4 regions of the Mesorhizobium sp. B2-3-7 genome follow, and region 4 is predicted to be linked to each of the others. Evidence: riboswitches for the same ligand, from Rfam matches in the RefSeq annotation. Region 4 holds a riboswitch; each other region holds the start of a gene.

Evidence for each region. Region 4 has a riboswitch for cobalamin ahead of FJ940_RS14335 (DUF1636 family protein). Riboswitches for the same ligand answer to the same signal wherever they lie in the genome.
Region 1: another riboswitch for cobalamin. It lies ahead of FJ940_RS27525 (aromatic ring-hydroxylating dioxygenase subunit alpha); the one in region 4 lies ahead of FJ940_RS14335 (DUF1636 family protein).
Region 2: another riboswitch for cobalamin. It lies ahead of FJ940_RS09070 (ABC transporter ATP-binding protein); the one in region 4 lies ahead of FJ940_RS14335 (DUF1636 family protein).
Region 3: another riboswitch for cobalamin. It lies ahead of bluB (5,6-dimethylbenzimidazole synthase); the one in region 4 lies ahead of FJ940_RS14335 (DUF1636 family protein).

Annotation. Positions count from the first base shown of each region.
Region 1 covers NZ_VFVV01000020.1:67,864-71,047, forward strand. Annotated here, with positions in the region: gene ugpC (sn-glycerol-3-phosphate ABC transporter ATP-binding protein UgpC) at 1-101, shown strand, start outside; gene FJ940_RS27510 (DUF680 domain-containing protein) at 188-424, opposite strand; gene FJ940_RS27515 (DUF680 domain-containing protein) at 496-702, opposite strand; gene FJ940_RS27520 (DUF680 domain-containing protein) at 772-969, opposite strand; cobalamin riboswitch at 1,448-1,650, shown strand; gene FJ940_RS27525 (aromatic ring-hydroxylating dioxygenase subunit alpha) at 1,781-3,028, shown strand; gene FJ940_RS27530 (hybrid-cluster NAD(P)-dependent oxidoreductase) at 3,048-3,184, shown strand, end outside.
Region 2 covers NZ_VFVV01000003.1:455,940-459,123, forward strand. Annotated here, with positions in the region: gene FJ940_RS09065 (ABC transporter substrate-binding protein) at 1-842, opposite strand, end outside; gene FJ940_RS09070 (ABC transporter ATP-binding protein) at 839-1,669, opposite strand; cobalamin riboswitch at 1,926-2,135, opposite strand; gene FJ940_RS09075 (LacI family DNA-binding transcriptional regulator) at 2,198-3,184, opposite strand, start outside.
Region 3 covers NZ_VFVV01000002.1:415,942-419,125, reverse strand. Annotated here, with positions in the region: gene FJ940_RS05930 (DUF2277 domain-containing protein) at 25-291, opposite strand; gene FJ940_RS05925 (exodeoxyribonuclease VII small subunit) at 390-641, opposite strand; gene FJ940_RS05920 (histone deacetylase family protein) at 645-1,571, opposite strand; cobalamin riboswitch at 1,693-1,872, shown strand; gene bluB (5,6-dimethylbenzimidazole synthase) at 1,921-2,673, shown strand; gene FJ940_RS05910 (TetR/AcrR family transcriptional regulator) at 2,719-3,184, opposite strand, start outside.
Region 4 covers NZ_VFVV01000006.1:255,260-258,443, reverse strand. Annotated here, with positions in the region: gene FJ940_RS14340 (winged helix-turn-helix domain-containing protein) at 1-1,071, shown strand, start outside; cobalamin riboswitch at 1,101-1,305, shown strand; gene FJ940_RS14335 (DUF1636 family protein) at 1,343-1,789, shown strand; gene cobW (cobalamin biosynthesis protein CobW) at 1,792-2,844, shown strand; gene FJ940_RS14325 (cobaltochelatase subunit CobN) at 2,861-3,184, shown strand, end outside.

The DNA of each region.
Region 1 (3,184 bases), on a different contig from region 4:
GGGCGACACTGCGGCTGAGCGCCGACGCCGGAGACCTTCATATCTTCGACGCGGATGGACGATCCTTCGCGCTGCACGAGACGGAAGCGAAAGCGGCCTGAGAGCAGGCCATGAATTAATTGCCGGTCACGCAAAAAAGGAGCGGCGGGCAAAGCCCGCCGCTCCTGTCTGGTGTCAGCTTCGGCTGTTAGTGGCCGAAGAGATTCCGGTCACTGCCCTGAGGGGCGGACTTGTGTTCATCGCCCGACGAATTGAGCAGCTTGTAGACCGGCGAGCCGCTGTCGCGGATCGAAGCCGTGTGCGCATTGTCGACCGAGGTGACGGCAGGCTGATTGGCGCCATTGGAGCCATAGTTGTCGCTGCTGGCGAAAGCGCTGCCCGAAACGGCCAGGACGGCGGCGGCAGCAAGGATGATCTTTTTCATTTCAAGTCTCCTGAATTCTCAAATTCCACCGCAGAGGCGGGCTTGCCCGCCATCTGCTGCAGGATCGGCTGTTAGTTGTTGCCGAAGAGGTTATGGTCGGCACCCTGAACAGGTGCCTGGGCAGCCGGAGCCGGCGTCTTGGTCGAAGCGGTGTATGAGCTGTCCGTCGAAGTGGCCGCGGGCTGGTTGGCGCCATTGGAGCCATAGTTGTCGCTGCCGGCGAAAGCGCTGCCCGACACGGCCAGGACGGCGGCGGCAGCAAGAACGATCTTCTTCATTTCAAGTCTCCTGAATTCTCAAATTTCGCCAGGACGGCGGAAGGCCCGCCGTCAACTGGAGATCGGCTGTTAGTTGTTGCCGAAGAGGTTGCGATCGGCACCCTGGACAGGCGTCTGGGCAGCCGGTTCCGACTTCTTGGTCGAAGCGGTGTACGAGCTGTCGACGGCGGTGGCCGCAGGGGCATTCGAACCATAATGGTCGCTACTAGCGAAGGCGCTGCCGGAAACAGCCAGAAGGGCGGCGGCAGTGAGAATGATCTTTTTCATTTTTGATACTCCAGTATTTTTCCGTCCGTCTAGCGGCGTGTCTTGGGAGGAAATCGCGTCGTTCGGACAGCCCCGATGTGGGAAAGCCATACCGCCATTTCCAATCACGAAGTTTTTCCGTGTGGACCAAGTTTCCACCACTTGAAATTGTGCCAGAGCCTTCAACATTCGTTTTTTTCTGTTTACTATCAGTTGGTTATGCAAACGCGTCGCGCGATCACCAACTGTGTCGAAGGCCCAGTGTTCACACCGTCCTGCACGCATCGTCAACAGAAACGAACCGTTCGGTTCGATTTTAGAGGGCGCTAACAGTCACTTTTCGAAACCGTTAACCTTTTTTGCCTCCGCCACGAGACGGAATCCGAGGCGGCGACCTGAGGCTTTCTGCCCTGCAACGGCGGCCGCGCCGTTTCCAATGCGTGTCGCGCGGCATGGATGCGATGTCGTTTTCATGCCGACGACAAGTCGGCGATCATGGTTAGATCCTGCCATCTCAGGTGCCGCCGCGTGACGACGAGGCGGAGAATTGGGAAGCCGGTCAGAATCCGGCGCTGCCCCCGCAACGGTGGTGGAGTTCAGGTCGCAACGGGAGACCACTGGGCAAAGGCCTGGGAAGGTGTCGCGACAGTCCGCAAGGACAGCTCCAGAGCCCGGAAACCAGCCCGAGATGTTGGACTCGACTGATCGCGGCGGGCGGTCAAGAGGCGGATGGTGCATGTCCGGCGCAAGCCGGCGCGCTGCTTGATCCTTCCTCTCTCCCCTCCGTTCAGTCCTTCGATGCGAGGACAGGACTTCAATGCGAGGACAGGACATGGATGCGCGCAACGACATGCTGAAACGGCTGCAAGGCCGCAGGGACGGCTTCTCGCTCGAGCAGCCCTTCTATACCGATCCCGACTACTTCAAGCTCGACATGGAGCTGATCTGGTACCGCGACTGGCTGTTCATCGGCCATGATTGCGAACTGCCCCGGCCCGGCAGCTTCATCACCGTGCAGATCGGCGACTATCCTGTGGTGCTGGTGCGTGACCAGAAGGGCAACATCAACGCCTTCCACAATTCTTGCCGCCATCGCGGCAGCCGCGTCTGCAACACAGACAAGGGCACGGCGGCGAAGCTCGTCTGCCCCTACCATCAGTGGACCTATGAACTGGACGGCAGGCTGCTGTTCGCCAGGCAGATGGCCGAGGGTTTCGACAAGAGCCAGTTCGGCCTGAAGCCGGTCGCCTGCGAAAGCGTCGGCGGCTACATCTTCATTTGCCTCGCCGACGAGCCGGCGGATTTCGCGCCGATGCGGACGATGATCGAACCCTATTTGCTGCCGCATCGGCTGCGCGAAGCAAAGGTCGCCTTCGAGAGCACCATCGTCGAGAAGGGCAATTGGAAGCTGGTCTGGGAAAACAACCGCGAATGCTATCATTGCGCCGGCAACCATCCGGAGCTCTGCAAGACCTTCCCGGAGGCGCCGACCGTGACTGGCGTGCAAGACGCCGACGGCGACCCGGAGATGCTGGCGCACTGGGCCAAATGCGAGGCGGCAGGCCTGCCGAGCAGGTTCCGCATCGACCCGGCCGGACAGTACCGTGCCACCCGCGCGCCGCTGCTGCGCGATGCCGTCAGTTATACGATGACGGGAAAACGCGCGGTCAAGAAGAACCTGTCCGACGGCGTTGCCACCGACCGCATCGGCTCCTTGCTGCTCTATCACTATCCGACGACCTGGAACCACATCCTTGGCGACCACGCCGTCACGTTCCGCGTGCTGCCGATCAGCGCCACCGAGACCGCGGTGACGACCAAATGGCTGGTTCACAGGGACGCGGTCGAGGGCGTCGACTATGATCTCGCCGAACTCACCCATGTCTGGACCGAGACCAACGGCCAGGATCGTCGCATCGTCGAGGAAAACGCCTTCGGCATCCTGTCGCCGGCCTATGAACCCGGCCCCTATTCCGAACTGCACGAAGGCGGCGTCATCCAGTTCGTCGACTGGTACGCGCGTTTCATCGGTCCGCGCCTCGCCGAAGACGGCCGGCCGGCCCTGCGCAGCGTTGCTTGAGAGGTAAGGGATGAATGCGATGACGGATCTCGGCCTCTATCGCCATCTCGATCAGATGGCGCCCTGGAACGACAGGCTCCAGGTGCTGGAAGTGATCGGCGTGAGCGACGAGGCGCCTGATGTAAAGACCTTCACCTTCCGCTCCGACAACCAGAC
Region 2 (3,184 bases), on a different contig from region 4:
TTGACCGCGTCTATCTCCTTCATTGCCGGATGCGCTTTCAGGAAATCGAGCAGCTTCCGGTAGCCGCCGCCATCCTGATAGTCGAGCAGGATGAGGAATTGCGGATTGCGCGAGGCCACCGTCTCCCAATCCGTGTTGCCCCAGCTGGTGTCCATGTCGGCCATGATGTTGTCGCCGCCGGCCGCGGAAATCATGGCGTTGGGAATGGCGAACTTGCCTGATGTGAACGGCTTGTCCTCGCCGGAATCATAGAGGAAGACGCGCGTTCCCCTGCGGTCGCCGACCTTTGCGGCGATTTCGGCGAGCTGCGCCTTCCAGCCGGAGACGAGCTTATCCGCTTCGGCCTCCTTGCCGAAGATCTTGCCCAGCTTCTCGACATCGCCATAGAGCAGGTCCATCGAAGCGGCAGGCCGGTTCTTGTCGAGATGGACGCAGCTTTCCGTCAGCACCAGGGTCTTGATGCCGTGTGGCGCCAGCGTATCGGGCGTCACCTCGCCGCCCGGCTTCATGCCGTAATACCAGCCGGCGAAGAAGAAGTCGGGCTCGACAGCGACCAGGTTTTCCAGCGTCGGATATTTGGGCGCCAGTTCCGGGATCGAGCCTTGCTCGGCCTTGAATTCGGGGCCGACCTTGTACCATCCGGTGATGCCGGTCAGGCCGACGATCGACGGCTGCAGCTTCAGGGCGAAGGCCATCTCGGCCATGTTGAGATCGTGAATGACAGCGCGCTTTGGAGGCGCGTCGAAGGTCAGCGACTTGCCGCAGCTGTCGACCGTCACCGGAAAGGCGAAGGCCGTAGAGGCCAGCAGGGAGAAGGCAAGAGATACGGCAAGGCGTTTCACGGATGTTGCTCCTTCGTTGCACGGGAATTGGATCTGCGCTCACGAAGATGCGCGGCACGGTTCGGAACCTCGAACACCGTCAGCTCGCGGTCCTCCGTCGGGTGGCGCAACCTAAAGACGTCGACACCGAAGATCTCGCGGATCAGCTGCTGAGTGAGTGCTTCGCGTGGCGGCGCCAGCACATGCAACCGGCCATGGCCCATCACCGCGACCCTGGTGGCGAAAGGCGTCACCAGCGCCAGATCGTGCAGCACCGCGATCACGGTCATGCCGAGGCCTGCAACCAGTTCGAGCAACTCGCTGCGCGCCCGCGGGTCGAGATGGTTGGTCGGCTCGTCGAGGAACAGGATCTTCGGCTCCTGTGCGATGGCGCGGGCAAGCTGGGCGCGCTGGCGCTCGCCGCCCGACAGCGAGCCGATGGTGCGGCCAAGCAGCGGCAACAGCCCGGTCCGGCGCAGCGCCTCGACGACAATGTCGCGTTCCTCGCTCCTGTGCCTGCGGCCGGTATGCGGAACCCGGCCGAGCTCGACATAATCGATCACCGCCAGCCGTGGATCCGGTTGATCGGTCTGGCCGACGACGGCGATGTGCAGCGCCCGCTCGGCGGTCGAAATCCTGTCCAGCAGGCGCCCGGTGAGCTTCACTTCGCCCGAACTCGGCCGCAGCATGCCCGACAGCATGCGCAGCAATGTCGTCTTGCCGGCGCCGTTGGGACCGATGATGGCGAGACGGTCGCCCGCCGCCACCGAAAGGCTGACCGGATGCACCAGATGCAGGCCATCCGCCGCCGCGGCCAGGTCGCGGGCCTCGAGAAGCGGCGCGGTCATGGGCAATTCCTTGCAGGGCCTGCCGGAATACGGGCCAGCGTCTTGCTTGCCAATCCTGCCGGACGCTGGCCTGAATTCACCTCGGTGGCGATATCGCGGCAAAGCGTGCACACGATGATGCGATGCATGGGAATGCAGTGAATGCGATCGATGGAGCCGTCCAACTTCCGTCACTTTCAAAAATGGCGACGGAAGGAAGCTGGCTTGAACCGGTCGACAAGACCGAACCCCGCGTCTCCTCCCGGCACACCCCGTCCGGTCAACCCATGCAGATGGCAGGTCTCCTGGCTCGCGGGTCGTTGCGCCATCCTGCCTTCCCAGCCTTGCCGGCCAGTGGCTTCTCGGATTTTGCTCGCCGCTTACAGTTGCGGGGGCAGCCATGGCTTCGACCCGAAAATCGGGCCTCACCATGTTCCCTTTTCACCCCTCGCCTTGCGGCGCGGGGACCATCACGAGTCGCAGCCTAGGATGCAGGCAGCGTCGAGGCAAGGTCGATGCATGTTCTGTTATAACGATACAAACGTGTGGTCAATCACTATCGCGCGCCACCAGTTCCAGCGGCCAGACCTCGCGAATGATCTCTGGCCCTTTCGCGCCGGCGAAAGCCGGGAGCGAGGCGAGCAGGATTTCGCCGAGCCGCCGCCCCATCGGGTCAAGGCTCGGACGAAAGCCGGTCAGCGCCGGCGAGAAATAACGGCAGAGCGGCGTGTCGACGATGACGATCACCGCGACATCCTGCCCGGGCTTGATCCCCATTTCGGCGAGCGCTTTGCAGCCGCCGAGCGCCATCGAGTCGTTGTTGAAGATAATCGCGGTCGGCGGATCCTTCGACCGCATGACTTGCGGTGTCACCGCGTAGCCACCGGCTTCGTTGATAAAACCGTCCACAATCAGGCCGGGATCGACTTCGATGCCGTGCCGCCGCAGCGCCTTGCAATAACCCTCCAGAAACAGATAACCGAAATTCAGGTCAAGCGACGGCCGGATGGCGGCGATGCGGCGGTGGCCACGCGCAACCAGCCGGTCGACCGCATCGGCGCCCGCCTTCTCGAAATCCAGATCCAGAGAGGGATAGCTGTCGTCGCCGGACCGGCTTCGGCCGAGCGTCGCGAAGGGAAAGCCGGCCTTGCTCAGATAGTCGATGCGATCGTCCTCGCGCCGCGTCCAGGCCAGTACGACGGCATCGGCACGACGCGTCTCGACGACGCGGCGCAGCCGCTCCTGTTGATAATCCGCCGGCGCGCCCATGACGATGATCAGGTCCAGCCCGCACTCGGCCAATGTCGCTTGCAGTCCGGTGAGGAACGGAATGAAGAACGGCTCGCCATACTGCTGGTCGCCCGGATGCGGCTGCAGCATGAAAGCCACGGCATGGGTGGTGCCGCGGCGTAAGTTCCTGCCCGAGTGGTTCGGTGAATAATTGAGCTTCCGGGCCGCCTCGAGCACGCGCTGGCGTGTCTCGGCGTTCACGTCGGCGCGCCCGTTAAGCGCGCGCGAGACTGTACCGATCGAAAT
Region 3 (3,184 bases), on a different contig from region 4:
CGGCCGATGGCTGCTTTGGCCAGATCAGGCAAAGCGGATCGCCGCCTTCGCCCGCAGCTTGGCCGCAACCTCCTCGCGATTGCGCGGATGCTGGTTGGTTTCAAGCGAATCGAGAAGCTCGCGCGCCGACGCCGCGATGGCCTCGACGGCATGGTCGAATGCGTGCTGGTTCTGCTTCGAAGGCCGCGTCGTTCCGCTCAGCTTGCGAACGAATTGAAGGGCTGCATCGCGCACCTCGTCGTTGGTCGCCGGCGGATCAAAATTGAACAGGGTCTTGATGTTTCTGCACATCGCTTCCGTATCTCCTCTTGTCCTGGAGCCGTTTCAATCGGGACGCGTTCTATCCTCAATCATGATCATGTCAAAAACCAGAGAGACGGCTGCGTGCCTCAATCCGCGTCCAGCGGCTCCGTCCCGACCGGCTTGCCGTCGCGGGACAGCCTGATCTTCTCCACCTTGTCCTCGGCCGCCTTCAGCAGCCGGTCGCAATGCACCTTCAGCGCCTCGCCGCGCTCGTAGATCCTGATCGACTGGTCGAGCGGCACATCGCCACGCTCCAGATCATCGACGATCTTCTCCAGCGCGTCGAGAGCCTGTTCGAAGCTCATCGCCTTGACGTCTTCGTTGGTTTCACCAGCCATCATTCATCCTTTCATCAGTCGCCCGACATGGGCGGCGACCGAAAATGCCAATCCTTGCAGATCGTAGCCGCCCTCGAGCAGGCTGACGAGCCGGTTGCCGCTGTGGCGCGCCGCGCGCTGCATGAGTTGGCCGGTCGCCCAGTCGAAATCATCCTCGGTCAGGTTGATCTCGGCCAGCGGGTCGCGATGATGCGCATCGAAGCCGGCCGAAATAATGATCAGGTCGGGTGCAAAATTGTCGAGCGAGGGCAGCACGCGCGACAGGAAGGCATCGCGGAACGCCTCGCTGCCGGTCTGCGGCGCAAGCGGCGCGTTGACGATGTTGCCGGCGCCGGTTTCGTTCTTTGCTCCGGTGCCGGGGTAGAGCGGCATCTGGTGCGTCGAGCAATAAAGCACGGACGGATCGTCCCAGAAAACATCCTGCGTGCCGTTGCCGTGATGCACGTCCCAGTCGACGATGGCGACACGTTCGATATCGTGTTTGCGCTGTGCATAACGTGCGGCGATGGCCGCCGTGTTGAACAGGCAGAAGCCCATCGCGGTCGCTTTCTCGGCATGATGGCCGGGCGGCCGGGCGGCGACGAAAACGTTGTCTGCCCTGCCGGCAAAGACGTCGTCGACGGCGGCGTTGGCGGCTCCGATCGCGGTGATCGCCGCCTGCCAGCTCTTCGGGCTGGCCGTTGTGTCGGCATCGATGCGGGCGATGCCCGTCTCGGGAATGGCGGCGCGTACCCGCTCGACGAAATCCTCGGGATGCGCGTAGAGAATGGTGGCCTCGTCGCCTTCCGGCGCCTCGAGGCGGTCGAGCGCGGCAAAAGCCTCGTCGTCGAGCACGCGCTCGATGGCGCGCAAGCGGTCCGGCCGCTCCGGATGGCCGGGCGGCGTGATGTGCTCAAGGAAGATCGGATGGGTGTAGAGACGAGTGGCCATGCCCCCTATCTAGTGCCCCGGCGCGGCGATGGCCATGCGTTGCGGCCTGATGGCTGGGGAAAATCGCGCCTGCGTCCATTCGCGTCGCCGCGGGGATTGGCGGCGCAGGGGCTTCGTCGTAAAGTCCCGGCCACTGCCTGGTGCCCGCCGCGAGCGGGAGAATCGGGAACACGGTTTGATACCGTGGCGTGCCCAACGCTGTAAGGGGGACCGCGCCGGTAATGCCACTGTCGATGACGGGAAGGCGCCGGATGCGGGTTGATCCCGAGCCAGAAGACCGGCCTGGCAGGCATCGTCATCCGCATGGTCAGGCGGACGGCAGTTGATTGCAATCGCAAGGGGACAAGCGATGCCGGACAATATGACCATCCCCGTGGGTGACGGATTCGACCAGATGGCGCGCGATGCGGTCTACCGCGCCATGTTCACGCGGCGCGATGTTCGCAGCCATTTTACATCAGAGGCCGTCGACGACGAGGTCTTGGCGCGGCTGCTGCTTGCCGCCCATCACGCGCCATCGGTCGGCTTCATGCAGCCATGGAATTTCATCGTCATTCGTGGCACCGAACGACGGGAACAGGTGCGCGACCTGTTCCTCGCGGCGCGCGAGCAGGAATTGCCGGCGATCGAGGAAGAGCGGCGGGCGCTCTACCGCAAGCTCAAGCTGGAAGGCATCTGCGAAAGCGCGCTCAATATCTGTATCACCTGCGACCGCCGACGCTCACAGGGTTCGCCGCTGGGACGCTGGCACAATCCCGAGATGGATCTCTACAGCACGGTCTGCGCGGTGCAGAATTTCTGGCTGGCGGCGCGCGCCGAAGGCGTCGGCGTCGGCTGGGTCAGCATTATCGAGGCGCAGGCGTTGAAAGACCTTCTGTCGATTCCCGGGCATGTGACGCCGGTGGCCTATCTCTGTGTCGGCCGTGTCTCGGAGTTCGCGCCGAAACCGGACCTCGAAACACATGGCTGGGGGCGGCGGCTGCCGCTGCCCGAGCTGATCATGAGCGAGACGTTTTGCGGACAGGGCGAAGTTCCGCTCAAATCAACGATCGCACGCCTCAAGGCGGCAACATGCGAAAAGTCTGACAAACCCTTGATTTGATTGCCGATATGGCATGCGCAGCGCGCTGCCGGCGGCCTGCCGTCGTCAGGCGGCTCCGGCATCCTTCCTCAACAATCCTTCGAGCAGTTGCTTGAATGCCGCCACCACGGTCTTCGACGTCGCTTCCGGGTCGTTCGAATTGGCGATCCGCTGCGCCGCCTGGCTGCTCGCCCCGTTGATCAGCCGTGCCGCGGTCTCGGGGTCTACGCCCGGGACAACCACCCCGTCGCCCTGCAGCGTCGTCAGGTGATCGGTCATCGACGCGACGCAGGCATTGGCGTTCGGCCATTGCGCGGGATCCCCCAGCACGGCCGGACCGTCCCGAAACATGATGCGCTGGATTTCCGGCTCCAGCGCCATTTCGATGTAGCTCGTGCATTCGTCGACGAAGCTTTGCCAGCGGGTCGGTGCTTTCGCTGCAACCTCATTCACCCGTGCCGCCATCTCGGCGTCTATCTCGGCGATAACCGCCTGCAAAAGCCCCTTCTTGTCCCCGAAATGATGATAGAGC
Region 4 (3,184 bases):
CTGCAGATCGATTCCGTCAGCGCGGTGGTGCGCGCTCACTACATGCCGCTCTACTCGCGCCTCGGCCCCTACCCGTTCGCCTTGCTCGACAACGCCGCCGTCACGCGCAAGCGCACGGTTTTCGAATACTGGGCGCACGAGGCTTCCTTCCTGCCGGTCGAGACCTATCCCCTGATGCGTTGGCGCATGCAGCGCGCGGAGCGTGGCGATGAAATGTATCTGGGCCTGGCCAAATGGGGCCGCGAGCACGCCGCCTATATAGAAGAGATCTACCGCGAGGTCGCGGAGCGCGGCCCGATCGCCGCCTCCGCGCTCGAAGGCCAGAAAGGATCCGGCGGCTGGTGGGGCTGGAGCCACGCCAAGCATGCCTTCGAATGGCTGTTCTGGGCAGGACGCATCACCACCGCGCACCGCCGTGGCTTCGAACGCTTCTATGATTTGCCCGAGCGCGTACTGCCGCAGGCGATCCTCGATCTGCCGGTGCCGTCTGCCGAGGACGCGCATCGGGAATTGCTGCGGATATCCGCCCGCGCTCATGGCGTCGCGACAGCAAGCGACCTGCGCGACTATTTCCGCCTGTCGCCGGCCGACATGAAGGGCCGGCTGGAGGAGCTGGTTGAAACAGGCGAGCTGGTGCCGATGCGTGTCGAGGGCTGGAACAAACCGGCTTACCTCCATAAGGAGGCCCGTATTCCACGAAAAATCGAGGCCCGCGCCTTGCTGGCGCCGTTCGATCCGGTCGTTTTCGAGCGCTCGCGCACGGAGCGGCTGTTCGATTTCCACTACCGCATAGAAATCTACACCCCTGCCGAAAAGCGGCAATACGGCTATTACGTCCTGCCGTTCCTGCTCGGCGACAGGATCGTGGCGCGCGTCGACCTCAAGGCCGACCGGCCGGCCAGCGTGCTACGCGTCCACGCGGCCTATGCCGAGCCCAGCGCGCCGCCTGAAACCGCCGCGCAACTCTTCCAGGAATTGACGCAGATGCAGCGCTGGCTCGGCCTCGAACGGATCGAGGTTACGCCCGCCGGCGACCTTGGGCAGCCGCTCGCCGACATTGCCGTGTCGTAGACGCGCGTTGACACCGCCGCCTGCAAGAGCCTAAATCCATTCCAGACGGTCTCCTCTCGGCAAAGGGAGGAGCCAAGAGGGAATGCGGTGCGAAATCTCGATTTCAAATCCGCGGCTGTCCCCGCAACTGTAAGCGACGAGCCAAGGCCGAAAACCACTGGGACGGTCCCGGGAAGGCGGCACGAAGGCGATGACCCGCGAGCCAGGAGACCTGCCGTCTGAGACATAAGAATCCGATCGCCCGGCGGGTTTTCCGGGCAAGGAGCCCGATTTGGAACGCGACAGCAGTTTCCCGGCTGAAACAGCGGACATTTTGCCTGGCGATAGCGACTTGTCTGGCGATAGCGACGCCTTGGCCGGCGTCACTGTCATCATCTGCGCTTCCTGCCGCGACGAGACCGGTTCCGATGCCCATCCCCGCGCCGGCGAAGTTTTGGCTCAAGATACGCGCCAAGCCGCAACGGCCGACAATGTCCGCGTCCGCACCGTCGAATGCCTCGGCAACTGCAAGCGCCGCCTCAGTGCCGCGATTCTTCGCGACGGCTGCTGGAGTTATGTCTTCGGCGACCTGAACATCGCCAGCGGCGCCGATCTCGTCACCGGCGCGAAACTCTTCGCCGCTTCGACCGACGGCCTCATTCCGTGGCGTGGTCGCCCGGATTCCCTCAAGCGCGGCCTCGTCGCCCGCATTCCTCCCCTCGACATGCTGAAGGACTGATCATGACCGCCGCAGTTTCCGCCGCCACTCTCTCCCGCGTCCCCTGTACCGTCGTCACCGGCTTCCTGGGTGCCGGCAAGACCACGCTGGTCCGCCATCTCCTGGAAAACGCGGGCGGCAAGCGTATCGCCATCATCGTCAACGAATTCGGCGACATCGGCATCGACGGCGAGATCCTCAAGGGCTGCGGCATCGACACCTGCCCGGAGGAAAACATCGTCGAACTGGCCAATGGCTGCATCTGCTGCACCGTCGCCGACGATTTCGTCCCGGCGCTCGACCAGATCCTGTCGCTGACGCCGAAGGTCGACCACATCCTGATCGAAACCTCGGGCTTGGCTCTGCCCAAGCCGCTGGTCCAGGCCTTCCAGTGGCCGACGGTGAAGAGCCGGGTGACAGTCGACGGCGTGATCGCCGTGGTCGACGGTCCGGCACTCGCCGAGGGGCGCGTCGCCAACGACATGGACGCCCTACAGGCGCAACGCGCGCAGGACCAGACACTGGACCACGACGACCCCGTCGAGGAGGTGTTCGAGGACCAGATCGCCTGCGCCGACCTCATCATCCTGTCGAAGAGCGACCTGATGGATGCCGCAGGTTCGGCTCGCGCCAACGCCATCATTGGCGAACACTCCGCCCGCGCCGTGAAGGTCGTGCCGACGGCTCATGGCAAGGTCGATCCGTCCGTGCTGCTCGGGCTAGGCCTCGCCGTCGAGGACGACATCGAGAACCGCAAGTCCCATCATGACGGCGCCTTCGACCACGAGCACGACGACTTCGATACGTTCATCGTCGACATCCCCTCGATCGCCAACCCGGACGACCTGGCAAAGCGCGTCGCCACCGCCGCCGAACAGGAGAACGTGCTGCGGGTGAAAGGCTTCGTCGAGGTCGGCGGCAAGCCGATGCGGCTGTTGCTGCAGGCGGTCGGTCCGCGCGTCAATCATTATTATGACCGCGCCTGGACGGCTGACGACGACCGCCGCTCGCGCCTGGTCGTCATCGGCCTCAAGGGGCTGAACCGCCCGGCGATCGAGCATATCCTCGCCGGCTGAGGCAACACCGACCGCGATGCACATCCTCACCACCACATCCGCCTCGCTCGACGATCTCGCCGAGCCGGTCGATCTGCGGCAGACGCCGGCGGAAATGGTGGCGCTGTCCTTCACGGACAGCGACCTGGCCGGACTGGCAGCGGCCTGGAAAGGCGACGCCGATCGGCTGCCCACGATGCGGCTGGCCGCGCTGCGCGACCTGCGCCACCCCATGTCCGTCGACCTCTGGATCGACAGCGTCGCCCGTCACGCCAAAGTCATTCTGGTGCGTATTCTCGGCGGTTACGAGTGGTGGCGCTACGGCTGCGACCAGTTGGCCGTGGTTGCCCGTGAGCGCGGC